DNA from 2 places in the Streptomyces sp. NPDC045967 genome. Region 1 is predicted to be linked to the other one. Evidence: riboswitches for the same ligand, from Rfam matches in the RefSeq annotation. Region 1 holds a riboswitch; the other holds the start of a gene.
What was found. Region 1 has a riboswitch for cobalamin ahead of AC07FY_RS07835 (ribonucleoside-diphosphate reductase subunit alpha). Riboswitches for the same ligand answer to the same signal wherever they lie in the genome.
Positions count from the first base shown of each region.

Region 1 (7,221 bases):
GCGGCGACGGAGGCGTCGAGGGTCTTCAGGAACGGCACGATGCCGTTGGAGTGGCCGTTGGTGCCGCGGATCAGCGAACCGCGGGCGCGGATGCGGGAGTACGACAGGCCGATGCCGCCGGCGTGCTTGGACAGGCGGGCGACCTGGTGGTAGCGGTCGTAGATCGAGTCCAGCTCGTCCAGCGGGGAGTCCAGCAGGTAGCAGGAGGACATCTGCGGGTGGCGGGTGCCGGAGTTGAAGAGCGTGGGGGAGGAGGGCAGGTAGTCCAGGCGGCTCATCAGCCGGTAGAGCGAGACCACTTCCTCGAGGGCCTCGGGGGACTCGTTCTCCGCCAGGCCGCAGGCCACGCGCAGCATGAAGTACTGCGGCGTCTCGATCACCTGGCGGGTGATCGGGTGGCGCAGCAGGTAGCGGCTGTGCAGGGTGCGCAGACCGAAGAAGCCGAAGCGGTCGTCGGCGCCGTCGGCGAGGGCGTGCTCGACCAGCGCGTCCAGGCGGCCCGCGTGGGCCCGTACGAACGCGGCGGTGCGGTCGGCGATCAGGCCCTCGCGGTGGCCGACCTCGACGGAGGCCGAGAAGGAGGTGGAGTCCTGGCCCGCGGCCTCGTCCCGCACGGCCAGCGTCAGCAGCCGGGCGGCGAGCTTGGAGTAGGCCGGGTCCTCGGAGATCAGGCCGGCGGCGGACTCGGTGGCCAGGCCCCGCAGTTCGGCCTCGTCGGCGGCGGCGCTGCGGCCGCGCAGCGCGGCGGCGGCGACCCGGCCGGGGTCGGTGTCGGGGAGGTCCGCCGTCAGTTCGGTGAGGGTGCGCAGCAGCGCGGCCCCCGGGCCCTCGGTGGTGTCGCCTGGAACGGACGCGGCGCGCGGTGCTGAAGGCGCGATGGTCACGGCGGGAGCTCTCCCTCGCTCGGCCCGGATCGACGGCGGGCGGGCAGGGGAGGCGCATGCGGGCGTGGCGGATGCGCGCACACCGCAGGCCGTCCACCGGCCCAACCGCGAGGCCCGGACGTATCGGCACCCGGTTCGGTCGACCCGGGTGCACCGTCGGCAGGTCCTCGGACTTCATGCCCGGGAGCCGGACACTTCATACCGTTGCGGGACAGTTCCGGATTCACACCGGATTCCCCTGCGGCGACAGCAGGCATGAGCATACATGTGGGGGGCCTGGTCTGCGTGACCCCCCACATGTAGTGCCGACGCGGCTACAACTCCAGCCGGTACGTGAGCAAGGTGAGCCCCGGAACCGGTGCCCAGTCCCGCTCCGGCGTACGGGTGAACCCCAGCCGCTCGTAGATCCGCTGGGCCCCCGTCATGCCGCGCTGGGTGGACAGCACCAGGTGTGTGACCCCGGCCAGCTCGCGCGCCCGGGCCACGCAGGCCCGCACCAGCGCCTCGCCCGCACCCCGGCCGCGCGCCGCGCCGGCGACGGCCAGCATCCGGAACTCGGCCTCGCCGGGCCCGGCTATGTCCGCCAGCGGACTGCCGGGCGGGGCGAAGGTGACCCCGCCGAGCACGGCTCCCTCGTGGACGGCGACGAGCACCTCCCCGTCGGCGGCCCGACCGGCGACATCGCGCAGAACGGAGGCGTAGAACGCCTCGCCCGACCCCAGCAGCCCGTCGCCCAGGTAGGCCTGCGCGGTGAGCTCACCCAGCTGCTCGTACTCGGCGGGCCGTGCCGCCCTGATCACGATGTCCATGGACCGAGTGTGCAGGACGGCGCCGGAGCGGGGCCCGCCCGGACCGGACGAAGGCCCCGCCGCGGGGCAGCGGCGGGGCCTTCGGGTGTGCGGCGCGGGCTCAGCAGCAGCCGAAGCCCTCGCGGGGGTCCGCCTCGCGGGCGTCGGTGCGGGCGCGCTCGAAGGCGCGGCGGGTCATGACCGGCGCGTCCGCGTCGTGGCCGCGGGCGTGGGCCACATAGCGGTCGTAGGCCGCCTCGCCGGAGAACTCCCGTACGAAGTACCGGATCGTGGCCAGCCGCTCCCGCAGGGAGGTCATGCCACCGGCTCCTTGACCCGGCCGCCGCCCGAGTCCAGCCCGGCCGCGGCGAGCTCCGCCTTCTCCTCGGCCGTCGGGAACAGCCCGGCGGGAGCGACGATCCGCGACTCGGTCCACGGCACCTCGGCCAGCCTGGCGGAACCGGGGTCGCTGATCGCCTTGAAGCACGTCCGGGCCGCGTCGGCCAGCACGACGACGATCAGCAGCGCGAACAGGGCGCACAGGACCCCGTCCACCGTGGCGTTGGTGACCACCGTGTGCATCTCGTCCATGTTCTTGGCGGGCGGCAGCACCTTGTCCGCGTCGATGCCGGCCTGGTACTTGTCGCGCTGGGCGAAGAAGCCGACCCGGACGTCCTCGGAGAAGATCTTCTGGTAGCTCGCGGTGAGCGTCACCGTGGCGTCCCAGGCCAGGGGAACCGCCGTCACCCAGGCCCACTTCAGCCGGCCCGACTTCACCAGCAGCGTCGTGCAGACCGCCAGGGCGACGGCCGCCAGCAGCTGGTTCGCGATGCCGAAGAGCGGGAACAGCTGGTTGATGCCGCCCAGCGGGTCCTTCACGCCGACCCACAGGAAGTAGCCCCAACCGCCGACCACGACGGCGCTGGCCAGCCAGACGCCCGGCTTCCAGCTGACGTCCTTGAAGGACTTGTGCACGTTGCCCAGGGTGTCCTGGAGCATGAACCGGCCGACCCTGGTCCCCGCGTCCACGGTGGTGAGGATGAACAGCGCCTCGAACATGATCGCGAAGTGGTACCAGAACGCCTTCATCGATGCGCCGCCGATCACGGAGGCGAAGATCTCGGACATGCCGAGTGCGAAGGTCGGCGCGCCACCGGTGCGGGAGAGCAGGCTCGTCTCCTCGACGTCCTTCGCCGCCTGGGCCAGCGCATCGGGCGATATGGCGAAGCCGAAGCCCGTGACCGCCTGCGAGGCCGACTCCACCGTGGTGCCGATGACGCCGCCGGGGGAGTTGATGGCGAAGTAGAGGCCGGGCTCCAGGATGCAGGCCGTGATCACGGCCATGACGGCGACGAACGACTCGGTGAGCATCGCCCCGTAGCCGATCATCCGGACCTGGGTCTCCTTCTGGATCATCTTCGGGGTCGTGCCCGAGGAGACCAGGGCGTGGAAGCCGGACAGGGCGCCACAGGCGATCGTGATGAACACGAACGGGAACATCGAACCGGCGAAGACCGGGCCGTCGCCGCGCGCGGCGAAGTCGGTGACCGCGGGCATCTTCAAGGTGGGCATCGCGATGAACACCCCGAGGGCCAGCAGGGCGATGGTGCCGACCTTCATGAAGGTGGAGAGGTAGTCGCGCGGCGCGAGCAGCATCCAGACCGGCAGCACCGAGGCCAGGAAGCCGTACACGATCATCCAGATGACCAGCGTCTCCTTCTCCAGCGTGAAGGTGCCGGCCAGCGAGGACTCCGCGACCCAGCCGCCCGCGACGATGGCGAGCAGCAGCAGGGCCACACCGATCAGCGAGACCTCGGTGACCCGGCCGGGACGCAGGACGCGCAGGTAGAAGCCCATGAAGAGGGCGATCGGGATGGTCATGCCGATGGAGAAGACGCCCCAGGGCGAGTGCGCCAGGGCGTTGACGATGACCAGCGCGAGCACGGCCAGCAGGATGATCATGATGGCGAACACGGCGATCAGGGCGGCGGCTCCGCCCACGGGGCCGATCTCGTCCCGGGCCATCTGGCCGAGCGAACGGCCGTCGCGCCGGGTGGAGAAGAACAGGGTCACCATGTCCTGCACGGCGCCGGCGAAGATCACTCCGACGACGATCCAGATGGTGCCGGGCAGGTACCCCATCTGCGCGGCGAGCACGGGCCCGACGAGCGGTCCGGCGCCGGCGACGGCGGCGAAGTGGTGGCCGAAGAGGACGCGCCGGTCGGTCGGGTGGAAGTCGACACCGTTGTCGAGGCGTTCGGCGGGCGTGGCCCGGGACTTGTCCACCTTCAGAACGCGGTGCGCGATGAACCGCGAGTAGAAGCGGTAGCCGATCGCGTAGGAACCCAGGGCGGCGGCGAGCAGCCACGCGGCGGAGACGTCCTCACCGCGCGAGAGGGCCAGGACGCCCCAGCCGAGGGCGCCGACGAGTCCGACGAGGACCCATGCGGCGATGGACTTCGGGGAAGGCGGGCCCGGCCTGCCGCCCGGACCCGCCGCGTTCCGTTGTGTCCCCGTTGCTTCCGGTTCAGGCATGACCCTCGTCCCCTCGTCGATCATCTGCGTAAGCGCAGGGAATCTACGGGGGAATGCCCGCTGAACGTAAGACCCCGTCCGTATTCCGGTATTCCGCTTTACGGTGCAGAGGGGCGGAAGTCCGGCGGAACACCGAGGTCTCCGGCCGTTCTCCGGTGAATCCTCGGCCCTCCGCGGCTCGTTCAGGCGGTGGGGCGCTTGAGGCGGGCGACGAACTTGTACCGGTCGCCCCGGTACACCGAGCGCACCCACTCCACGGGCTCGCCGTCCGCGTCGAGCGAGTGCCGGGAGAGCATCAGCATCGGCAGGCCGACGTCGGTGCCCAGCAGGCCCGCCTCGCGCGGTGTGGCCAGCGAGGTCTCGATCGTCTCCTCGGCCTCGGCGAGGTGGACGTCGTAGACCTCGGCGAGGGCGGTGTAGAGGGAGGTGTACTTGACGAGCGAACGGCGCAGCGCCGGGAAGCGCTTCGCCGACAGGTGGGTGGTCTCGATGGCCATCGGCTCGCCGCTGGCCAGCCGCAGCCGCTCGATGCGCAGCACCCGCCCACCGGTGGTGATCTTCAGGAGCCCGGCGAGGGTGTCGTCGGCCGTCACGTAGCCGATGTCCAGGAGCTGGGAGGTCGGTTCCAGCCCCTGCGCGCGCATGTCCTCGGTGTAGGAGGTGAGTTGCAGGGCCTGGGAGACCTTGGGCTTGGCGACGAAGGTGCCCTTGCCCTGGATCCTCTCCAGCCGTCCCTCGACGACGAGCTCCTGGAGGGCCTGGCGGACGGTGGTCCGCGAGGTGTCGAATTCGGCCGCGAGCGTGCGCTCCGGCGGCACCGGGGTGCCGGGCGGCAGCGTCTCGGTCATGTCGAGCAAGTGCCGCTTGAGTCGGTAGTACTTGGGTACACGTGCCGTGCGGGTGGCCGCCCCGCCCTCCGGCTCCGTGATCGCCCCTTCGGTGGCCATCGCCGCCCGCCTTCCCGACTCCAGTTTCGCTGCCGTCACCGGCTCCTCCGATATGTGCGGTCACATCGTGACACGTGTGGGGGGACAGGCCTTCTCTCTCCCCAGGTGTCGGTCCGATAACGGACCGAGCACCCGCTCATTAGACCCTTGACACCCCTAAAGGTCTAGGCCAAGCTCCAGCTACTGGTCTAAACCAATATGGATCAGATCCCAGCCCCACGGCAGTACTTCGCGTATGTCACCGCGGCGGGCAAGGGAAGTGCAGGCAGGCATCCCTGAGGAGGGTGGCGTGAAGCGCAAGCTCATCGTGGCGGTCAGTGTGGCGGGCATGTTGGCGGGTGTCGCGGCGTGCGGCAACGGCGACGACGGCAAGGCCAAGGCCGACACGGGCCCCAAGGAGATCACCGTCTGGGTCATGGACGGCTCCGCGCCGAAAGCCTGGATCGACGAGGTCAACAAGGAGTTCTCGGCCAAGCACCCCGGTGTCACGGTCAAGGTCGAGGAGCAGAAGTGGACCGGCATCCAGGAGAAGGTGACCACCGCCCTCTCCGAGGACACCCCGCCGGACGTCCTCGAGCTCGGCAACACCCAGACCGCCGGCTACGCGGTCACCGGCGGCCTCGCCGACCTGACCAACGACAAGGCCAAGCTCGGCGCCGACGCCTGGCAGAAGAGCATGCTCGCCTCGGCCGAGATCGACGGCAAGCTCTACTCCGCCCCGTGGTATGCCGCCAACCGCGTCGTCATCTATGACAAGAAGGCTTATCAGAAGGCCGGTGTCACCCCGCCGAAGACCCGGGACGAGTGGATCGCCGGCCTGGAGAAGCTCAAGGCGGCCGACCCGGCCTCCCAGCCCATCTACCTCCCCGGCCAGAGCTGGTACGTCCTCGCCGGCCTGATCTGGGACGAGGGCGGCGACCTCGCCGTCAAGGACGGCGGCAAGTGGAAGGGCGCGCTGGGCACCCCGCAGGCCGCCTCCGCGATGGAGTTCTACAAGAAGCTCCAGTCCTTCTCCACCGCCCCCAAGGACAAGGACGAGGCCAACCCCCAGCAGTCCACCGACATCGTCCCCAAGGGCGGCGTCTCCTCCTGGATCGGTCTCGGCTGGGAGGCCGGCGGCGCCGAGAAGGCCCTGAAGGAAGCGGGCAAGGAGGCCGACTTCGGCTACTTCCCCATCCCGGGCAAGACCGCCGACAAGACCAGCACCGTGTTCCTCGGCGGCTCGAACCTCGCGGTGGCCGAGCGCTCCAAGAACAAGGAGCTCGCCAAGGAGTGGCTGGCCCTCGCCGCAGGCAAGGACCAGATGACCAAGTACGCCGCCGAGACCAAGGGCGCGCTGCTCCCGAACCAGGCCGGTGCCAACTTCACCCCGGCCGCGGGCTCCTTCGCGGAGGCCATGGGCAAGGCCGGCGCCAACGGCAAGATCACCCCGGTCACCCCGGGCTGGGCGAACGTCGAGACCGAGCCGAACCCCATCAAGGAGTTCATGACCAAGGTCCTGAAGGGCGAGGACGCCGCCAAGGCGGGCGCTGACGCGGACAAGGAAATCGCGAACCGCATCAACAAGTAGTCCCGCCCCGCAGTACCGGCTGCACCCGCAGCACGCGCAGTACCCAGCAGTGTGAACGCACCGGGGGGTGCGGCAGGCGCCCGCAGCGTCCGCCGCGCCCCCGGTCGCGCATGTGACTCCACAGTCAACCGCGAGGAAACGAAGACCATGACTGTGCACTCCCAGGGGGCGGCGACCAGCGCTCCACAGGACGCACCGATGAAGTCCGCCGCGCCGCCGCCCGAGGCACCGGCCGGCGGGGACGACCGCGGCCGTACGTCTCCTCGCGGGACCGGGAGGTCGCTCCCGTCGGGCTGGCTGCCCTACCTGCTGATCGGGCCCGCGGTGCTCAGCCTCGCGGCCCTGCTGCTCTACCCGCTGATCAAGAACGTGATCCTGTCCTTCCAGGACATCAACAAGATCGAGTTCATCCAGCGGAAGTACCCCTTCGCCGGGTTCGCCAACTACACCGAACTGCTCGCCGACCCGACCTTCTGGACCGTCGTCGTCCGCAGCTT
Region 1 covers NZ_JBWKLE010000003.1:193,209-200,429, forward strand. The annotation lists gene AC07FY_RS07835 (ribonucleoside-diphosphate reductase subunit alpha) at 1-884, opposite strand, end outside; cobalamin riboswitch at 1,026-1,147, opposite strand; gene AC07FY_RS07840 (GNAT family N-acetyltransferase) at 1,199-1,693, opposite strand; gene AC07FY_RS07845 (CstA-like transporter-associated (seleno)protein) at 1,794-1,991, opposite strand; gene AC07FY_RS07850 (carbon starvation CstA family protein) at 1,988-4,231, opposite strand; gene AC07FY_RS07855 (GntR family transcriptional regulator) at 4,390-5,154, opposite strand; gene AC07FY_RS07860 (extracellular solute-binding protein) at 5,444-6,724, shown strand; gene AC07FY_RS07865 (carbohydrate ABC transporter permease) at 6,872-7,221, shown strand, end outside.

Region 2 (7,221 bases), 220 kb from region 1:
CCGATCGCCATGGCGTACGTCGACGCGGCGCACGCCGCGCCCGGCACCTCCGGTGTCGGCGTGGACATTCGCGGTACGCATGAGCCGTACGAGGTCGTGGCCCTGCCCTTCTACAAGCGGCAGAAGTAGCCCCGTACGCCGTCACCGCACCACCGGCCGTCTCAACGGCCGAGACCGCTGTTCGTATCCACTCCCCCGCATCCAGGAGAATCAGGTCATGAGCAACCCCCAGCAGCTGCGTTACAGCAAGGAGCACGAGTGGCTGTCGGACGCCGAGGGCGGCGTCGCGACGGTCGGCATCACGGAGTTCGCGGCCAACGCGCTCGGTGACGTCGTCTACGCCCAGCTTCCCGAGGTCGGCGACACGGTGACCGCGGGCGAGACCTGCGGCGAGCTGGAGTCGACCAAGTCGGTCAGCGACCTGTACTCCCCCGTCTCCGGCGAGGTCGTCGAGTCCAACCAGGACGTCGTCGACAACCCGGCGCTCGTGAACACGGACCCGTTCGAGGGCGGCTGGCTGTTCAAGGTGCGCGTCGCGGAGGAGCCGGGCGACCTGCTCTCCGCCGACGAGTACGCCAAGCTCACCGCCGGCAACTGACCCAGGGGATCCTGATGTCCGTACTGAACACCCCTCTCCACGAACTCGACCCCGACGTCGCCGCCGCCGTCGACGCCGAGCTCGCGCGCCAGCAGTCCACCCTGGAGATGATCGCGTCGGAGAACTTCGCTCCGGTCGCCGTCATGGAGGCCCAGGGCTCGGTCCTGACCAACAAGTACGCCGAGGGCTACCCCGGCCGCCGCTACTACGGCGGCTGCGAGCACGTCGACGTGGTCGAGCAGATCGCGATCGACCGCATCAAGGCGCTGTTCGGCGCCGAGGCCGCGAACGTCCAGCCGCACTCCGGTGCGCAGGCGAACGCCGCCGCGATGTTCGCGCTCCTGAAGCCGGGCGACACGATCATGGGCCTGAACCTGGCCCACGGCGGTCACCTGACCCACGGCATGAAGATCAACTTCTCCGGCAAGCTCTACAACGTGGTCCCCTACCACGTCGACGAGTCGGGCCAGGTCGACATGGCCGAGGTCGAGCGCCTCGCCAAGGAGTCCAAGCCGCAGCTGATCGTCGCGGGCTGGTCCGCCTACCCGCGCCAGCTGGACTTCGCCGCCTTCCGCCGCATCGCGGACGAGGTCGGCGCGTACCTGATGGTCGACATGGCGCACTTCGCGGGCCTGGTCGCCGCGGGGTTGCACCCGAACCCGGTGCCGCACGCCCACGTCGTCACCACCACCACGCACAAGACCCTCGGCGGTCCGCGCGGCGGTGTCATCCTGTCGACGCAGGAGCTGGCCAAGAAGATCAACTCCGCGGTCTTCCCCGGTCAGCAGGGCGGCCCGCTGGAGCACGTGATCGCCGCCAAGGCGGTCTCCTTCAAGGTCGCGGCCTCGGAGGACTTCAAGGAGCGCCAGGTGCGCACCCTCGAGGGCGCGAAGATCATCGCCGAGCGCCTGGTGCAGCCGGACGTCACCGAGGTCGGCGTGTCCGTCCTCTCCGGCGGTACGGATGTCCACCTGGTCCTGGTCGACCTGCGCAACTCGGAGCTCGACGGCCAGCAGGCCGAGGACCGGCTCCACGAGATCGGCATCACGGTCAACCGGAACGCCATCCCGAACGACCCGCGCCCGCCGATGGTCACCTCGGGTCTGCGCATCGGTACGCCGGCGCTCGCCACCCGCGGTTTCGGCGCCGAGGACTTCACCGAGGTCGCGGAGATCATCGCGGCCGCGCTGAAGCCGGCGTACGACAGCGAGTCGCTCAAGGCCCGCGTCTCCGCGCTCGCCGCGAAGTTCCCGCTGTACCCGTCGCTCTAGCGGCGGCTTGGGGGCCCGGCCTCGTCTCGTACGGGGCCGGGCCCTTCCCATGCCCCGGGCGCACCTTGATCCCGTACACGCGCCCGTACCCCTCCCGATCCGTCCGGCGGCCGAGCCGTTCACGTCGCCGCGTTAAGCTCACCTGTCGGACAAAATCCGCACAACGCACCCACCCGGCACGATCCGCCTCCCCCTCCCACCCCACGAGCAGACAAGGGAGTCCGCCAGTGGCCATCTCCGTCTTCGACCTCTTCTCCATCGGCATCGGCCCGTCCTCCTCCCACACGGTCGGCCCGATGCGCGCGGCACGCATGTTCGTGACCCGTCTGAAGAAGGACGGCGTCCTCGCGCAGACCGCGTCCGTCCGCGCGGAGCTGTTCGGATCCCTCGGCGCGACCGGCCACGGCCACGGCACCCCCAAGGCGGTGCTGCTGGGGCTGGAGGGACACTCGCCGCGCACGGTCGACGTGGAGGGCGCGGACGAGGAGGTGGAGCGCATCCGCAAGAGCGGCCGGCTGCGCCTGCTGGGGGCGGAGATAGGCGATGTCCACGAGATCGCCTTCGACGAGCCGAACCAGCTGATCCTGCACCGCCGCCGCTCGCTGCCCTACCACGCGAACGGCATGACGCTCTTCGCGTACGACGCCTCCGGCGCCCCGCTGCTGGAGAAGACCTACTACTCGGTCGGCGGCGGGTTCGTCGTGGACGAGGACGCGGTCGGCGAAGACCGGATCAAGCTCGACGACACGGTGCTGAAGTACCCCTTCCGCTCCGGCGACGAGATGCTGCGCCTGGCGAACGAGACCGGCCTGTCGATCTCCTCGCTGATGCTGGAGAACGAGAAGGCCTGGCGCACCGAGGAGGAGATTCGCGAGGGCCTGCTGGAGATCTGGCGGGTCATGCAGGCCTGTGTCGCGCGCGGCATGTCCCGCGAGGGCATCCTGCCGGGCGGCCTGCGGGTCAAGCGGCGGGCCGCCTCCACCGCGCGCCAGCTGCGCACCGAGGGCGACCCGATGATGCACCGCAGCGAGTGGACGACGATCTACGCGATGGCGGTGAACGAGGAGAACGCGGCGGGCGGCCGGGTCGTGACCGCCCCGACCAACGGCGCGGCGGGCGTCCTGCCGGCCGTCCTGCACTACTACATGAACTTCGTGCCGGGCGCGGACGAGGACGGCGTCGTCCGCTTCCTCCTCGCGGCGGGCGCGATCGGCATGCTCTTCAAGGAGAACGCCTCGATCTCCGGCGCCGAGGTCGGCTGCCAGGGCGAGGTCGGCTCGGCCTGCTCGATGGCGGCCGGCGCCCTCGCCGAGGTCCTGGGCGGCACCCCGGAGCAGGTCGAGAACGCGGCCGAGATCGGCATGGAGCACAACCTGGGCCTGACCTGCGACCCGGTCGGCGGCCTGGTCCAGATCCCGTGCATCGAGCGCAACGGCATGGCGGCGGTCAAGGCGGTCACCGCGGCGAAGATGGCGATGCGCGGCGACGGCAGCCACAAGGTCTCCCTCGACAAGGTCATCAAGACCATGAAGGAGACCGGCGCGGACATGAAGGTGAAGTACAAGGAGACCGCGCGCGGCGGCCTGGCGGTCAACGTCATCGAATGCTGAGACGCGGCGGCCGGCCCCACGCCGGCTGACGCACGGGGCCCGGCGCGCACGCTGCGCGCCGGGCCCCCGTCGTTCGCGGGGGTTGTTCGCGGCCGCGCCGGTCGACCGGCGGGTCGGCACGGAGTCGGGCGGCTGCGAAAAGTTGCGGTGGAACCGGAACTGCGGGATTCGCCCCGGCGTCCTAGGTTCTGCCAGCAGTCCCGTCTCTCGAGAACCGAGGGGACGTCATGATCCACCCACGTCGCCGGCAGCTCACCGCCCTGGCATCCGGCGCTCTGCTCGCCGTCTGCCTCTCCTTCGCCGCTCCCGCCTCGGCCGCCGCCACCGCCGCCGGTGCGTCAGCCACCCGGGCCCAGGCCCAGACCCAGACCCCGCTCGTCGTCAACGCCCGCTGGGCGGGGCACGCCACCTACGACCGGATCGTCATCGACCTGCAGGGGTACGTCCCCGGGGCGACCGTCACTCCCGTCGCGCAGCTGATCTACGACGGCTCGGGCAAACCCGTGCCGCTGCCCGGCAAGCACTTCCTGGAGATCCGCCTCAACCCCGCGGCGGCGCACAACGACGCCGGGACGAGCGTCTACACCGGACCCAAGCTCCAGCAGATCCCGCTCCCCAAGCTCAAGGGCATCGCCATGACCGGCGACTACGAGGGGTACGTGACCTTCGGCGCCGCCTTCGACACCCTGCCCTACTACCGCACCTTCGCCCTGCACTCGCCCGAGCGACTGGTCGTGGACATCGCCCACTGACCGCCGCCGCCCGGCAGCCCGCGTCCCACGGGGAGCGCCGCTCCCCGCGGGCCGGGTCACCGTCCGGGGCCTTGGCGGCCGGGTCACTGCCCGGCCCGCGGGCAACCGGAACCGCTCGGAACGGCATGGCCCGCCGAGCAGCACGCGCGTGCGACCGAAAGGAAAACCGGAAGTCCCGTGGCCCGCCCGGCCGTTGGCGCGCGACCACCGCCGGGGACCTCTCCGCGCCCGCCGCAGCGCGCGGGCAAGCGGAGTTCGGACACCTCGTGGCCCGTTCGAGACGGGTTGTTACCGGCCCGCTCCGCCCACTAGGGTCAGCGGGCCTTGGTGTTCGGGAAACCGGTGGAAAACCGGTGCGGCCCTCGCCACTGTGATCGGGGAAGTCCGGCTCCACTCTCCCCCTGCCTCCGTCGGGGGGGAACCCCAGCGGGAAGCCACTGGGACACCGTGCGGAACACCGTACGGCCCCGGGAAGGCGGAGCCCGGGCATCAGCACCCGTGAGCCAGGAGACCGGCCGGGGCGCGTTGTCCATCCACGAGGTGCTGGAGAGGTCTCCCCACTCATGCATATTGCCGAGGGGTTCCTACCCCCGTTGCACGCGGTCGCCTGGGGCGCCGCGTCCGCTCCGTTCGTCGTCCACGGCGTCCGGGCCCTCACCCGCGAGGTGAAGGCGAATCCCGAGAGCACGCTCCTGCTCGGCGCGTCCGGAGCGTTCACGTTCGTGCTCTCCGCCCTGAAGGTCCCGTCCGTGACGGGCAGCTGCTCCCACCCCACCGGTACCGGTCTCGGCGCCATCCTGTTCAAGCCGCCGATCATGGCGGTGCTCGGCACGATCACGCTGCTCTTCCAGGCGCTGCTGCTCGCCCACGGCGGGCTCACCACGCTCGGCGCCAACGTCTTCTCGATGGCGGTGGCCGGCCCCTGGGCGGGCTACGCCGTCTACCGGCTGCTGCGGAAGTTCGACGCGCCGCTGATGGTGGCGGTGTTCTTCGGCGCGTTCTTCGCCGACCTGGTCACCTACTGCGTGACCTCCGTGCAGCTGGCGCTGGCCTTCCCGGACGCCGCCACCGGGTTCACCGGCGCGCTGGTGAAGTTCGCCGAGATCTTCGCGCTCACCCAGATCCCGCTCGCGGTGAGCGAGGGGCTGCTGACCGTACTCGTGATGCGGCTGCTGATGCAGTCCAGCAAGTCGGACCTGGTCCGGCTCGGCGTGGCCCGGCTCACCGGATCCGACAAGCAGCGGGAGGCGACGGCCTGATGACCAGGAACGCGAAGATCAACACCCTGCTGCTGCTCCTGGTGGCGGCGCTGGCCGTCCTCCCGATCGCGCTGGGTCTGGGAGACGGCAAGGAGGAGCCCTTCGCGGGCGCCGACGGGCAGGCGGAGGCGGCCATCACCGAGCTGCGGCCGGACTACGAGCCGTGGTTCTCCCCGCTGTACGAACCTCCGTCCGCGGAGGTGGAGTCGGCCCTCTTCGCCCTCCAGGCGGCGCTGGGCGCGGGCGTGCTCGCGTACTACTTCGGGATCCGCAGAGGGCGCCGCCAGGGCGCCGCGGCAGCGGCGGCCACACCGCCCGCCGAACCCCCCGCCACGGAGTCGTAGGCGGTGCTGCCGATCGACGCGGCGGCGCACTCCAGCCGGTGGCGCCATCGCCATCCGCTGGACAAGGCGGTCCTGGGCATCGGACTGACGATCACCGCGGTGTGCCTCCCTCCCTGGCCCGGCGGGCCGTTGGTGGGGGTGGCCACCCTCTGCCTGCTGCTCGGGCCCGCCGGGGTGCCCGGGCGGCAGCTGTGGCGCGCCTTCCGGATCCCGCTCGGGTTCTGCTTCACCGGCGCGCTGCCGCTGCTGGTGGCGGTGGGCGGGCCGGACGGCTTCCTCTCGCCGGCCCCGGGCGGGCCCCGGCAGGCCGTCGAGCTGCTGCTGCGCACCTCGGCGGCCTCGCTCGGCGTGCTGCTGTTCGCCTTCACCACCCCGGTCTCGGACGTGCTGCCGCGGCTGGTGCGGGCCGGGGTCCCGGCCCCGGTGGTGGACGTGGCCCTGGTCATGTACCGGATCGGGTTCCTGCTGCTCGACTCCCTGGCCCGGATCCGCCAGGCCCAGGCGGCCCGGCTGGGCACCGCCGGCCGGGCGGCGGCCTGGCGGTCGGTGGCCGGGCTCGCCGCGACCTCGTTCGTACGGGCCTTCGACCGCGCGGCGCGGCTCCAGGCGGGCCTCGCCGGCCGGGGCTACGACGGCGCGCTGCGGGTCCTGGTCCCGCAGTCCACCCCGTCCCGGCCGTTCCTGGCCTGGTCCGGCGCGCTGCTGGCCGGGCTGGTCGCCGTCACTCTCGCGTTGAAGGAGCTGTTCCTGTGAGGCCGTTGGTGGAACTGGTGGGCGCGGGCTACGCGTATGAGGACGGGCCCGCCGTGCTCCGCGGAGTGGACTTCGGGATCGCCGCGGGGCGGGCGCTGGTCCTGCTCGGCCGCAACGGCAGCGGCAAGACCACGCTGATGCGGCTGCTGAGCGGCGGCCTCAAGCCCGGCTCGGGCGCGCTGCTCCTGGACGGCGCGGTGGTGGCCCATGACCGGGCGGGCCTGACCCGGCTGCGGACGGCGGTGCAGCTGGTCGTGCAGGACCCGGACGACCAGTTGTTCGCGGCCTCGGTGGAACAGGACGTGTCCTTCGGCCCGATGAACCTGGGCCTGCCCCTCGCCGAGGTCCGCGAGCGGGTCGGCTCCGCCCTCGCCGCCCTGGACATCACGGCGCTGCGCGACCGCCCGACGCACCTGCTGTCTTACGGGCAGCGCAAGCGGGCGGCCATCGCGGGTGCGGTGGCGATGGCTCCGCGGGTGCTGATCCTGGACGAGCCGACGGCCGGTCTGGACCCGGACGGCCAGGAGCGGCTGCTGGAGGTGCTGGCGGGGCTGCGTGCCTCGGGCACGACGGTGGTGATGGCCACGCACGACGTGGACCTGGCCGTGCGCTGGGCCGACGACGCGGCGGTGCT
Region 2 covers NZ_JBWKLE010000003.1:416,071-423,291, reverse strand. The annotation lists gene gcvT (glycine cleavage system aminomethyltransferase GcvT) at 1-129, shown strand, start outside; gene gcvH (glycine cleavage system protein GcvH) at 218-598, shown strand; gene glyA (serine hydroxymethyltransferase) at 613-1,869, shown strand; gene AC07FY_RS08855 (L-serine ammonia-lyase) at 2,097-3,479, shown strand; gene AC07FY_RS08850 (AMIN-like domain-containing (lipo)protein) at 3,710-4,231, shown strand; cobalamin riboswitch at 4,540-4,765, shown strand; gene AC07FY_RS08845 (energy-coupling factor ABC transporter permease) at 4,795-5,490, shown strand; gene AC07FY_RS08840 (energy-coupling factor ABC transporter substrate-binding protein) at 5,490-5,834, shown strand; gene cbiQ (cobalt ECF transporter T component CbiQ) at 5,838-6,587, shown strand; gene AC07FY_RS08830 (energy-coupling factor ABC transporter ATP-binding protein) at 6,584-7,221, shown strand, end outside.
Region 2: linked by a shared signal. The riboswitch ahead of AC07FY_RS08845 (energy-coupling factor ABC transporter permease) and the one ahead of AC07FY_RS07835 (ribonucleoside-diphosphate reductase subunit alpha) in region 1 are both predicted to bind cobalamin.